Breoghania sp. L-A4: one gene and its partners. The protein of the gene in region 1 interacts with the protein of each later gene in a pairwise test. Links are inferred from orthologs where the notes say so. Each region holds a gene or a part of one and is shown in the gene's direction. Other genes may lie near its edges.

Evidence for each region. Proteins that work in one complex are often made in the same cells at the same time.
Region 2: the proteins of recO (region 1) and D1F64_RS11385 interact in binary tests that used the Escherichia coli proteins (3 or more experiments, as listed by UniProt). The link is inferred for Breoghania sp. L-A4 from one-to-one orthologs.
Region 3: the proteins of recO (region 1) and recR interact in binary tests that used the Escherichia coli proteins (3 or more experiments, as listed by UniProt). The link is inferred for Breoghania sp. L-A4 from one-to-one orthologs.

What each region holds. Positions count from the first base shown.
Region 1 is NZ_CP031841.1:2,024,975-2,032,474, reverse strand. Bases 2,882-5,766 are described here. They hold recO (DNA repair protein RecO), read left to right. Parts: upstream 2,882-3,891; coding sequence 3,892-4,641; downstream 4,642-5,766. Other genes in these bases: parC (DNA topoisomerase IV subunit A), read left to right, coding at 4,920-5,766; D1F64_RS09405 (autotransporter domain-containing protein), read left to right, coding at 2,882-3,560. In the rest of the region: D1F64_RS09420 (hypothetical protein), read left to right, coding at 1-483; D1F64_RS09415 (hypothetical protein), read left to right, coding at 426-1,829; D1F64_RS09410 (hypothetical protein), read right to left, coding at 2,029-2,253; more of D1F64_RS09405, read left to right, coding at 2,805-2,881; more of parC, read left to right, coding at 5,767-7,169; D1F64_RS09390 (hypothetical protein), read right to left, coding at 7,287-7,500. UniProt on the Escherichia coli protein: Involved in DNA repair and RecF pathway recombination.
Region 2 is NZ_CP031841.1:2,475,595-2,478,540, forward strand. It holds D1F64_RS11385 (single-stranded DNA-binding protein), read left to right. Parts: upstream 1-1,169; coding sequence 1,170-1,724; downstream 1,725-2,946. Other genes in the region: D1F64_RS11380 (SapC family protein), read left to right, coding at 178-960; D1F64_RS11390 (DUF2306 domain-containing protein), read left to right, coding at 2,090-2,488; D1F64_RS11395 (cation diffusion facilitator family transporter), read right to left, coding at 2,499-2,946. UniProt on the Escherichia coli protein: Plays an important role in DNA replication, recombination and repair. Binds to ssDNA and to an array of partner proteins to recruit them to their sites of action during DNA metabolism. Acts as a sliding platform that migrates on DNA via reptation.
Region 3 is NZ_CP031841.1:369,632-372,412, reverse strand. It holds recR (recombination mediator RecR), read left to right. Parts: upstream 1-977; coding sequence 978-1,586; downstream 1,587-2,781. Other genes in the region: D1F64_RS01765 (ABC transporter ATP-binding protein), read right to left, coding at 1,616-2,781; D1F64_RS01775 (YbaB/EbfC family nucleoid-associated protein), read left to right, coding at 632-952; D1F64_RS01780 (DNA polymerase III subunit gamma/tau), read left to right, coding at 1-486. UniProt on the Escherichia coli protein: May play a role in DNA repair. It seems to be involved in an RecBC-independent recombinational process of DNA repair. It may act with RecF and RecO.

The sequences.
Region 1 (7,500 bases):
ACAGTCGGAAATACCGGCACCGGCACGCTGACGATTTCAGAGGGCGGCGCGGTCACGAACACCATTGGATATGTCGGCCGCCAGAACGGCAGCGACGGCACGGTCACGGTTACCGGCGCGGGCTCGACATGGACCAATGACGCCCTCTCCGTCGGCTCGTCAGGAACGGGCACGCTTGTCATTTCCAACGGCGGCAAGGTTAGCGCCGGCACTTTCTACGCGAGTGATTATTCCGGCAGTTCCACGACGGTGACCGGCGCCGGATCGGTTCTGACCGCTGGGGATTCCTTTATCGGCGGCGACGGCGATGCCACGCTGACCGTTTCCGATGGCGGCAAGGTCGATTTCAGCTCCTCCAGCACCTTTCTCTATCTTGGCTCCGGCACCGGCTCCGGGACGGCCACGGTGACCGGCGCCGGATCGGAATGGATCACCGGGACGATTTCAGAATCGGTAAAGGCGCCGGTTCCGGCAACACGCTGACCATCTCCGATCGCGGCAAGGTCACGAGCAAATTCGTCGCCATCGGCGATGGCGGCACGGCCACGGCGACGGTGACCGGAACGGGATCGACCTGGTCCATCGAAAGCCACATGCAAATCGGCAGAAATTCGGCAGGCACGCTGACGATCGCCGACGGCGGCACGGTCTCGACAGCAAGCAGCTCCATTGGCGCCAGCGCCGCCGGCAACGGTACGATTAACGTCACCGGCGCTGGCGCGACATGGACCAACACCAACGACATCGACATCGGTCAATACGGCACAGGCACGCTGACGATTGCCGATGGCGGCAAGGTCAGCGCCGGCGGCACGGTCACCATCGCCAAGGAGACCGGATCGACCGGCACGCTCAATATCGGCGCGGCGGCGGGCGCGGCGGCGGTTGCGGCCGGAACGCTCGATGCCGGCACGATTGCCTTCGGCGCGGGCAGTGGAGCGATCGTCTTCAATCACACCGATACCGATTATGTGTTCGGGGCTGATGTCACGGCGGGCGCGGGCGCGAGCACGCTCAATCATCAATCCGGGAGCACGGCGCTGACAGGAAGCGTCGCCGTCAACGGCGATACAACCGCGGACGGCGGCACGCTGAAGCTCACGGGCGGGGCGAGCCTGTCGAACGCGAGCGGATACGTTGGCAAGGCGTCAGGCACCACGGCCGCGATCGAGGTGTCCGGCACGGACAGCCACTGGACGAATTCGGGAGATCTTCATGTCGGCGGCGACGGCACCGGCACGCTGACGGTGTCGGAGGGTGGCGCGGTGACGAGCGCCGCCGCGTCTCTGGGGAATGGCGGCGCCGGCGTTGGCACGGCCAGCATCACCGATGCGGGCTCGACATGGACCAATGAGTTCTTAATCGTTGGCCGGTCAGGTACGGGCGCGCTGCGCATTGCCGATGGTGGCAAAATCACGACTGATGACAACGGATTTGTCGGTATGCAGGTCGGCAGCAAAGGTGCGGTTACGATCACCGGCACGAGTTCGACTTGGACCACCGGCGGGTTTCTCGACGTCGGTGCCGCGGGCAATGGCACGCTGGCGATTTCAGCCGGTGGAGCCGTGAACACCGATTTCGGATTTATCGGTCATTACGGAACCGGCACCGGCGCGGTCGTGGTGACCGGCGCGCACTCGCGCTTTACCAGCACCTCGGGGCTGGAGATCGGAAGTCTTGGCACCGGCGTCCTGACGATTGCCGATGGCGGCACGGTCGACGTCGGCGGCGGATCCGGCACCGTGACGCTCACTCTGACGGATGGGGCGACCGCAACGATCAACATCGGGCCGCCGCCGGCGACACGGCCGTGGCGGCCGGCACCCTGAACGCCGGAACCCTGGCGTTTGACATCGGCACCGCCAAGCTCGTCTTCAACCACACCGATACCGACTACGAATTCGACGAGCGCTTGACCGGTTCCGGTGCCCTTGAGCACTATTCCGGCACGACCAGCCTGACTGGCGATCTGTCGGCTTTTACCGGCACGACATCGATTCTCGGCGGCACGCTGTCGATGAACACGGCCTACGGCGGGGCGATCACCGTCGGCAATGGCGGACGCTTCGGCGGCAACGGAACCGTCGGGTCGATCGCAGCCAGTTCCGGCGCGACAGTCGCGCCCGGCAATTCCATCGGCACGATGAACGTGACCGGCACTGTGGTATTCGACCCGGGCTCGACATATGAGGTGGAGATCGACAGTGGTGGCAACTCCGACCTGATCGCGGCGACCGGAGCCGCGACGATCAATGGCGGCACCGTCTCCGTGATCCCCTATCCGGGCTACGCCGTGGCCACCCCCTATACGATCCTGACGGCCACCGGCGGCGTGACAGGGACCTTCGATGCCGTCACCTTCGCCTCCCTCTTCCTGACGCCGTCGCTCACCTACAACGCCAATGACGTGCAGCTGACGCTGGCACAGACAGCAAGCTTCGCCAGCGTGGCCGCGACACGCAACCAGGCGGCGACGGCCGCGGGACTGGATAGTGTAGGCAATGGCAGTGTCTTCGATGCTGTCCTGGCGCTCGGCACCACTGCCGAGGCGCAGGCTGCCTATGACGCCCTGTCGGGCGAGATCCACGCCTCCGCCAACGGCCTGTTGCTGACCGGGAGCCGGTTTGGCCGCGACGCCATCGGCGATCGCATCCGGGGCGCGTTCTCCGGCCTCGGCGCTTCGGAGATGCCGCAGATCGCCTTCCATGGAGAAGGCGGCGTTCCGGGACCCGATGGCGGCGCCATCGCCTGGGGCAGGCTTTCGGCAACTGGGGCGGACGGCCGGCGACGGCAATGCGGCGCGGATGGATCACAGCAGCGGCGGCTTCCTGTTCGGCGCGGACGCGGAGGTTCAGGACGGCTGGCGCGTGGGTCTTCTCGCCGGCTACGGCCACAGCAGTTTCTCCGCCGACGGCGTGCGTTCGAGCGGAAACGCCGACAGCTATCATCTGGGCGCCTACGCCGGCCGGCAGTTCGGTCCAATCGGGCTGCGGACGGGCGCGACCTACGCCTGGCACGATGTTTCCACGACGCGCTCCGTCACCATCGGCTCCTTCACCGACACGCTCACCGCCGACTACGCAGCCGCCACGGCGCAAGTCTTCGGCGAAGCGGGCTATACGCTCGACACCGCATTCGCCCGGTTCGAACCCTTCGCGGGCCTCGCGCTGGTTCACCAGCACAACGACGGATTTTCCGAGAGCGGCGGGGCCGCGGCGCTGACCGTATCCTCCGCGTCGCAAACGCTCGGCGTCACGACGCTGGGCGCGCGCGCCGAACGGCAGTTCGCGGCCACGGGCACCCTCACCGCCTCGCTCGCCGGCACGCTCGGCTGGCGTCACGCCATCGGCGACGTCTCGGCCGGCTCCACCATGCGGTTTGCCGGCGGCGACGCCTTCACGATCACGGGCGCACCGATCGATCGCGATACGGCGCTGATCGAAGCCGGTCTGAAACTCGGCCTTGGCGACAACGCCAGGCTCGATATCAGCTACCAGGGGGAACTGGGCGCCCGAGCCCAGGATCACGGCGTGAAGGCCGGTTTCTCGGCGCGCTTCTAGAGCGCTTCCTTGTCAAATGGAACCATTCTGCGGAGATGAATTTTGTCGAGGATCAAGAGGATTGGCGAAGGGCATATCGCGGATATAGCCGAGACGGGCCTCGCCGATAATCGGGAAAATTCATCCCGCCCAAAGGGTTGGTCGAAACCGGCCGTCCGCCGCGTCAACGGCCTCCGCCGTAGCATGGGCTACGCCGTTCGCCCGTTTCCTCGCGGATCGAACCGGTTTGGACCAACAGAATTGATTCCATTTGACAAGGAAACGCTCTGAAGCGCGTCGGTTTCCCTCCATTCACCCCCTCGCCGCGCCCGGAATCTGCTAGTCTCGCGGCATGGAATGGACCGGCGAAGCGATCATTCTGGGCACCCGCAAACACGGGGAGACGAGCGTCATCCTCGAGGTGATGACGCTTGAGCGCGGCCGGCATCTGGGACTGGTGCGCGGCGGGCGCTCGCGCAGGCTGCAGCCCATGCTGCAGCCGGGCAACGCCGTGCATGTCACCTGGCGCGCGCGGCTGACCGACCATCTGGGGCATTTCTCCGTCGAGCCGGTGAAATCCCGCGCGGCCGCGCTGATGGAAAGCGCCGTGGGCATTCATGGCGTGCAGCATCTGGCGGGGCTGCTGCGGCTGCTGCCCGAGCGCGACGCGCATGCGACCCTCTATGATGCCTTGAGCATCGTGCTCGATCATATGGACACGCCGGCTGTCGCAGCCGCCCTGATGGCGCGGTTCGAGCTGGAAATGCTTACGGAATTGGGATTTGGGCTGGATTTGAGCCAATGCGCGGCGACCGGCGCAACGCGGGACCTGATCTGGGTGTCGCCGAAATCCGGTCGCGCCGTCTCACGCGAGGCGGGCGCGCCTTACGCGACGAAACTGCTGCCGCTGCCGGGCTTTCTCAGCCACCGCGAGGGCGCCAACGCGCCGCCCAGCGCGGACGCCGACGACCTGCGCGATGCCTTCAGGTTGACGGGTTTCTTTCTCGACCGCCACGTTTTCGCGCCGCGCGGGATCATATGGCCGGCGGCAAGGGAGGGGTTTGTCGAAGCGTGCAGGAGAGTGCGAGCGGAGACTGGATAGCGGAACAATATTCTCAATCTGCCGACAAAGCTGAAGAAGCCCTCCTTCGTCATGGTCGGGCTTGTCCCGACCACCCATAAGCCTTTGAAAACATGGGTCCTCGGCACAAGGCCGAGGATGACGACCGAGGGGTATGAGGGTCGTCGCCATGCTCCCAAAGCTCTGCTGGTGCGTCCGGTCTGACATTCGCGCCGGATATTCGAATTCAACCCCGGTTTTCCGCCCCCTCCGCACTCTCCCGCCTTGCAGGTTTCCGCCAATCACGCTAGCCAGAGAGCATGGGAAAAGAGCTGATTCCGCCGGGAGGCATTGAGAGCGTCAACCTGCGCGATGCGCTGGAAGAGCGCTACCTTGCCTATGCGCTGTCGACCATCATGCACCGGGCGCTGCCGGACGTGCGCGACGGCATGAAACCGGTGCACCGGCGGCTGCTTTACGCCATGCGGTTGCTCAAGCTGGATCCCGGCCAGGGCTTCAAGAAATGCGCCCGCGTCGTCGGCGACGTGATGGGTAAGTTCCATCCGCACGGCGACCAGTCGATCTACGACGCGCTGGTGCGGCTGGCGCAGGAATTCGCCCAGCGCTACCCGCTGGTGGATGGCCAGGGCAACTTCGGCAACATCGACGGCGATAACGCCGCCGCCATGCGCTACACGGAAGCAAGGCTCACCGACGTCGCCAAGCGGCTGCTGGACGGCATCGACGAGGATGCGATCGATTTCCGCGAGACCTACGATGGGCTCGACAAGGAGCCGATCGTGCTGCCGGGCGGGTTTCCCAACCTGCTCGCCAATGGCTCCGCCGGTATCGCCGTGGGCATGGCCACCTCGATCCCGCCGCACAACATCGTCGAGCTCTGCGACGCCTCGCTGCACCTGATCAAGCATCCCAACACCGATGTCGACAAGCTGGTCGAATTCGTGCGCGGCCCGGATTTCCCCACCGGCGGCATCCTGGTGGAAGAGCCCGCGGCGATCCTGGAATCCTATCGCACGGGCCGCGGCGGCTTCCGAGTCCGCGCGCGCTGGGAGAAAGAGGACACCGGCCGCGGCACCTGGGTGGTGGTGGTCACCGAGATCCCCTACCAGGTGCAGAAGGCCAAGCTGATCGAGAAGATCGCCGAGCTCTTGATCGCCAAGCGGCTGCCGCTGCTGGCCGACATCCGCGACGAGTCGGCGGAGGACGTGCGCGTGGTGCTGGAGCCGCGCTCGCGCAACGTCGATCCGGAAATGCTGATGGCGTCGCTGTTCAAGCTGACGGATCTGGAAAACCGCTTTTCGCTCAATATGAACGTGCTGTCCAAGGGACAGGTGCCCACGGTCATGAGCCTCAAGGACGTGCTCGCCGAATGGCTCGAGCACCGCAAGGAGGTGCTCGTCCGGCGCTCGACCTTCCGGCTCAAGCAGATCGAGCACCGGCTGGAGGTCCTGGAAGGCTATCTGATCGCCTACCTCAACCTCGACGAGGTGATCCGCATCATCCGCTACGAGGATGAGCCGAAGGCCGAGCTGATCAAGGCCTTCAAGCTCTCCGACGTGCAGGCGGAAGCCATCCTCAACATGCGGCTGCGCTCCTTGCGCAAGCTGGAAGAGATCGAGATCCAGGGTGAGCACGACAAGCTCAGCCTTGAGCGCGACGAGCTGAAGGCGCTGATCGCCTCGGACGATCTGCTGTGGGGCAAGGTCTCCGGCGAGATCAAGGACCTGCGCAAGGCCTATGGTCCCAAAACGCCGCTGGGCAAGCGCCGCACCGGCTTCGGCGAGGCGGTGGAGCACGATCTCGACGACATCCAGCAGGCGATGATCGAGCGCGAGCCGGTCACCGTCGTCGTCTCGGACAAGGGCTGGATCCGGGCCCTGAAGGGCCATATCCAGGACACCTCGACGCTGGCCTTCAAGCAGGGCGACAAGCTGAAGATGGCCTTCCATGCGGAGACCACCGACAAGCTGCTGGTGTTTTCCACCGGCGGACGGTTCTACACGCTCGGCGCCGACCGCCTGCCCGGCGGGCGCGGCAACGGCGAGCCGATCCGCCTGATGGTCGACATGGACCAGGACCAGGACATCGTCGCCGTCTTCGTGCACAAGCCAGGCCGCAAGCTGCTGGTCGCCTCCACGGACGCGCGCGGCTTCATCGTGCCGGAGGCCGACGTGATCGCCAACACCCGCAAGGGCAAGCAGGTGCTCAACGTCGGCATGCCGGCGGAAGCCACGCTCTGCGTGCCGGCGGACGGCGACCACATCGCGGTGATCGGCGCCAACCGCAAGCTGCTGATCTTCCCGCTCGAGCAGGTGGCGGAGATGTCGCGCGGACGCGGCGTGCGTCTGCAGCGCTACAAGGACGGCGGGATTTCGGACGCGGTGGTGTTCAAGGCCGAGGACGGGTTGAGCTGGATGGATTCCTCGGGCCGCAGCTTCACCCGCTCGATGGAAGAGCTTGCCGACTGGCGCGGCGACCGCGCCCAGGCCGGCCGCCTGCCGCCGCAGGGTTTCCCGCGCTCGAACAAATTCGGCACCAACACGCTGTAGGGCAGGCTTTCGCGGCAACTATCGCATCGGCGCAGGAAACCGCTCATCGCCGCGATGCGGGGGAGCGCTTGAGCAGGCGAAATCCGACCACGACGGCATAATCTGCAATTTGCGTGGTCATTCCTTCCATCCCTTCACAACAGGCTCATCGAGCGTTGACGGTCCGGCCAAAAGACTCATAAATACAATGAATTCATCCAACTCGCGGACATAAACTGGCACTTGTTTAGAGAACGCAGCCCAAAGCATCCCCCCGTCCCAATCGACAGTGAAACTTGCGCCCTTAGACTCATCCTTGGAATAGGTCTTGTTTGACCAAAAAGATTGACTG
Region 2 (2,946 bases), 450 kb from region 1 along the record:
CGCCGGCTGCTTGTCCTGATTGCGTGGCGGCGTCGTGCCGCCTGCCAAGCCTGTCCGGGCCGCCGGATCGCCTGATACACGGGCAAAGAGTCTGTGGGCGAGTGCGCCTTTTTGTTCTAATCCCTTTGGATCTTTGCAATAGTGCCGCCATGAAAGACCTGTCTCAAGGGACCGCTTATGACCGATGATCCCGTCGAAACGCCGGCTGAGGGCAATGGCGCGGGCAGCGCCGCGGCTGCCGCGCAGGGCGGGGCGATGATGCCGCTGTTCTACTCCGCGCCCGAAGCGCTGAACCCGGACCGGCACGGCGCGCTGGGGCTGGATAGCAGCGATGACATGAGCTTCGCCGCCGCGACCCAGGCGATCCCCATCACGCTGGCGGAGTTCCCCGCCGCCTGCCGGACCTATCCCATTGTTTTCGTTGGGCGCGATGTGCCGCAGCCGGTGGCGATGGTGGGGCTGCGCCAGCAGCAGAATCTGTTCGTCGGCGCGGACGGGCGCTGGAAACCGTCCACCTATGTGCCGGGTTATGTGCGCCGCTACCCCTATATTCTGGTGCGCGAGAACAGCGGCGACAATTTCGCGCTCTGCATTGACAGTGCGTGCCCGCGGTTGCGCGACGGTGGTGAGGTCCCGCTGTTCGTCGACGGCAAGCCGAGCGAGCAGACGGAAAAGGCGCTGGAGTTCTGCGCCACCTTCCAGCGCCAGGCCGGGGCCACGGACACGTTCGTCGCCCGGCTCAAGGAGCTGGACCTGCTGGTTTCCAACCAGGCGCAATTCACCCTGAAGGACGGTGAAACCGTCCGCATCGCCGATTATTTCGTCATCGACGAGCGCCGCCTGCAGGAACTGCCCGATGAGGCCTATCTCGGCCTGCGCAACGACGGTCTGATGGCCGGCATCTATTGCCAGCTTCTCTCGACGCAGGTCTGGCCGGATCTCGTCGCCATGGCGGAATAGGCCTCCGCGCCCGTGTTGCGGCGGAAGGGGCGGCTAAGGCGCTGCTTGCATTGATGGGAACAAAATGCGAACATGTCCGCGTTTTGATCCTGCGGCGCGGTGGCGGCTTGCGGTATTGTGGAGCCTATTGTGGAAAACCGGATGGTTTTGCGATGTTCGCGCCGCAAAAGCGTTAGGGTCGCCCAAAGATTTGAGACGGGAGTTCAGACATGGCTGGCAGCGTAAACAAGGTCATTCTGGTCGGCAATCTGGGCGCCGATCCGGAAATCCGCCGCACACAGGATGGCCGTCCGATCGCCAATCTGAGTGTCGCCACCTCGGACAGCTGGCGCGACAAGAACACCGGTGAGCGCCGCGAGCGCACCGAGTGGCATCGTGTGGTGATCTTCAACGAGGGCCTGTGCAAGGTCGCCGAGCAGTATCTGCGCAAGGGTTCGAAGGTCTATCTCGAGGGCCAGCTGCAGACCCGCAAATGGCAGGACCAGAGCGGCCAGGACAAATATTCCACGGAAGTTGTGCTGCAGGGCTTCAACTCGACGCTGACCATGCTTGACGGGCGCGCCCAGGGTGAGGGCGGCGGTGATTACAGCTCCGGCGGACGGGTCGGCCAGGGCAGTCAGGGCGGCGGCGACTTCGGCCAGTCCGCGCCGATGAACCAGGGCGGCCAGTATGGCGGCGGTCAGGGCGGCCAGGGTGGCCAGAGTGCTCCGGGCGGCCAGCGCAGCGGCCCGGTCGACGACATGGACGACGAAATCCCGTTCTGAGCGAATGTTGGGTTGGATATTTTCGGCCGTTGGCATGATGCCGCCGACCCTTCGAGACAGCCGCACGCGCGGCCTCCTCAGGGTGACGTTGAGTGCGTGGCGATCTCACGAAAAATATCAACACGGACAACGTCATGCTGAGGAGCCGTCTCAGACGGCGTCTCGAAGCATCGGCGGCTTGCTCTATCGGTCCCCACTCCCTGCAAGGGCGGGTGCGCGGTGGAGGCGGGCTTGTCCCACCGGTTGCAAAGAATGGTTCCTGTGACCGGCGTTGCGCGGTGTCTGAGAGGAAGCGCCTTGCGCGGTATGCTTGCGCGGCCCGGCTCCGTTCAGGCCGCCTTTTCGCAATGGAGCACCATCGGCCGATGAGCCTCGCCCCTCTGTTTTCCGCGCCCTTGATCATCCAGCTTCATGCCTATGCCGCGTTTGCGGCCTTTGCGCTCGGATTGCTGCAGTTCGCCCGCGCCAAGGGTGACGGCACGCACCGGCGCTCCGGCTGGATCTGGGTGGCGCTGATGGCGGGGCTCGCCGGTTCGTCGTTCTTCATCCACGAGATCCGCCTGGTGGGACCCTGGAGCCCGATCCATCTGCTGGCGGTCTATGTGCTGGTGCAACTGCCGTTTGCGGTGTTCGCGGCGCGCGGCAACCGGATCCAGGCGCATCGCCGCGCCATGACGGGGCTGTTCGTCGGCGCGCTGGTCGTGGCGGGGCTGTTCACCTTCCTGCCGGGCAGGATCCTGCATCAGGTGGTCTTCGGCGGCTGAGCCGTCGGCGTCAGTGCGCCTCTGTCGCGGCTGCATCCGTCTCCTGGCGCACCATTTCCTCATGGTGCTTGCGGTTCTGCACCTCGATAAACAGGCGGCGGACCATCGGAAAACGCGCCTTGATGGTCTGTTCCAGCTTGTAGATCGCGTCCTCGACCTGGCCGACGGAGATGTCGTTCTTGAAATCCAGCGACACCGCCAGCAGCACGTCGTCCGGTCCCATGTGCATGGTGCGCAGCTCGTTCAGCGCGTCGACATTCGGTGTCTCGGCCACCAGCGCGCGGATGTTCGCCACCAGCTCCGGCGAGGCGGATTCGCCCAGCAGCAGCCCCTTGGTCTCATAGGCGAGGAAGATCGCCGTGCCGCCGAGGATGATGCCGATGACGACGGAGGCCGCGCCGTCGAGCCAGGGCAGGCCGAGAATCTGCGCCGCCGCCAGGCCGATGAAGGCAGCGACC
Region 3 (2,781 bases), 1.7 Mb from region 1 along the record:
GAGCCTCAGACAGCGCAATCCCCACCCGAGCCTGCGCTCAGCGACGTCCCGTCCGAGACCACGCTCACCATCGGCACGCTGGAAGACGTGGCCGCGCTGGCGGCGCAAAACCGCGACATCTCCTTGAAATTCGCCATAGAGCGGCAAATCCGGCTGATCGCCATCCAGCCGGGCCGGCTCGACATCGCCATCGACAAGGGCGCGGCCGCTGATCTCGCGGGCGTGCTCGGCCGCAAGCTGAGCGACTGGACCGGACAACGCTGGCTTGTCGCCGTCAGCCGCGCCGAACCCGGCGCGCAGACGATCCATGAGCGCCGCGAGGCCGATCAGGCGCAGCTTGTCACCGACGCCCGCGCCAATCCGGCCGTCTCCGCCGTGCTCGACGCCTTTCCCGGCTCGGAAATCGTCGATGTGCGGGTTCTCGAGGGCGAAGACACAGATGTTCTTGATGCGTCTCCCGACGACGAGACGGACGACGACGACTGATATCAGAAAGCCGCGGAGCCGCATCGCCTCTTCCCGGCGCGGACTCTGGATTTCAACGCAAACGCGCCCATATCCGGCTGCGTGTTCCACCCACCCTCCGGCGCGTGCCAGGCCGCGACCCGGACAGATCCAACGAGGCGCCCCGATGGATTTCATGAAGATGATGAAGCAGGCCAAGCAGATGCAAGAGCAGATGGGCTCGCTTCAGGAGGAGGTCGCGGCCATCGAGGTCACTGGCGCCTCCGGCGGCGGCATGGTCGTCGTCACGCTGAACGGCAAGGGCACCATGCAGAGCCTGAAGATCGACCCCTCGCTCGCCAAGGCCGACGAAGTCGAGATCCTCGAGGATCTGATCATCGCCGCGCACAATGACGCCAAGGCCAAGGCGGAGGCCGCGATGGCCGAAAAGACCCAGGAGATGATGAGCGGTCTCGGTCTGCCCGCAGGCATGAAGCTGCCGTTTTGATCCGCCCTTCGCGCCGGGACATTCCATGAGCACGCGCAGGGTCACAGGACCGGAGATCGAGCGGCTGATCCAGTTGCTGGCCAAGCTTCCGGGGCTGGGGCCACGCTCGGCGCGCCGCGCGGCGCTGCAGCTGATCCAGAAGAAGGAACAGTTGCTGGTGCCGCTGGCCGAAGCCATGGGCGTGGCCGTTCAAAGCGTCGGCGTCTGCGCAACATGCGGCAACATCGACACCAGCGATCCTTGCACCGTCTGTGCCGATCCGCGCCGCGACGCGCGCACGATTGTCGTCGTGGAGGATGTTTCGGATCTGTGGGCGCTGGAACGCGCAGCCGCGATCAACGCGCGCTATCATGTGCTCGGCGGCACCCTGTCGCCGCTCGACGGCATCGGGCCGGAGGATCTGACAATCGACGCGCTGGTGGCGCGGGTAAAGGCCGGCGGCGTGGACGAAGTGATCCTGGCGGTGAACGCCACCATGGAGGGCCAGACGACCGCGCATTACGTCACAGACCAGCTCGCTGGCCTCGGTGCGAAGATTTCCCGGCTTGCGCATGGCGTGCCGGTCGGCGGCGAATTGGACTACCTCGACGAAGGAACGCTCAGCGCCGCCATCCGCTCCAGAACCCCGTTCTGATAACCGCAGCCTGATGGCGTTGACCGGAGCTATTCGCTGACCAGGCCTTCGCCCACGGCCTCGAGGCGGAAGGCCGCGGCCATCAGCGCCTTGGTGTAGTCGGTCCGCGGCGCGTCGAAAATCCTGTCCGACGTGCCGGATTCCACCACCTTGCCCTGGCGCATGACGATCACGTCGTTGGCGAGCGCGCGCACCACCTTCAGATCGTGGCTGATGAACAGATAGGCCAGGTCGTGCTTCTTCTGCAGGTCGCGCAGCAGATCGACCACCTGCGCCTGCACGCTCATGTCCAGCGCCGAGGTCGGCTCGTCGAGCATGACGAATTTCGGCTCCAGAACCATGGCCCGAGCCACCGAGATGCGCTGACGCTGGCCGCCGGAGAATTCATGCGGATAGCGGTGCATGGTCGCGGGATCAATGCCGACCTCGTCCAGCGCGGCGGCGACCTTGCGGTCGCGCTCCTGCTTTGACAGATGCGGCATGTGGATGCCCAGGCCTTCGGCGACGATCTCGGCGATCGACATGCGTGGGCTCAACGAGCCGAAGGGATCTTGGAAGACCACCTGCATGTCGCGGCGCAGCGGCCGCATGTCGCGCCAGGATTTCTCCTGGATGTCCTTGCCGAAAAACGCGATGCGACCTTTTGAGGAAATCATCCGCAGGATCGCCAGCCCGAGCGTGGTCTTGCCCGAGCCGCTCTCGCCCACCACACCCAGCGTTTGGCCCTCGCGCACCCGCACGTCGATGCCGTCCACCGCCTTGATGTGATCGACGGTGCGGCGCAGGAAGCCGCGCTTGACCGGGAACCAGACCTTCAGATCGTCCGCCTCCACGACGATGGGGCGCTCCATGTCGCGTTTCGGCGGTGTGCCCTTCGGTTCCGCCGCCAGCAGATGACGCGTGTAGGCGTGCTGCGGATTGGTGAAAATCCCCTCGACCGGTCCTTGTTCAACGATCTCGCCGTCGGTCATCACGCAAACCCGGTCGGCGGTCTTGCGCACGATCCCGAGGTCATGGGTGATGAACAGCATGGCCATGCCGCGTTCGCCCTGCAGATCCTTCAGCAGCTTCAGGATCTGCGCCTGCACGGTCACGTCGAGCGCGGTGGTCGGCTCATCGGCGATCAACAGGTCCGGTTCATTCGCAAGCGCCATGGCGATCATCACGCGCTGGCGCTGGCCGCCGGAAAGCTGAT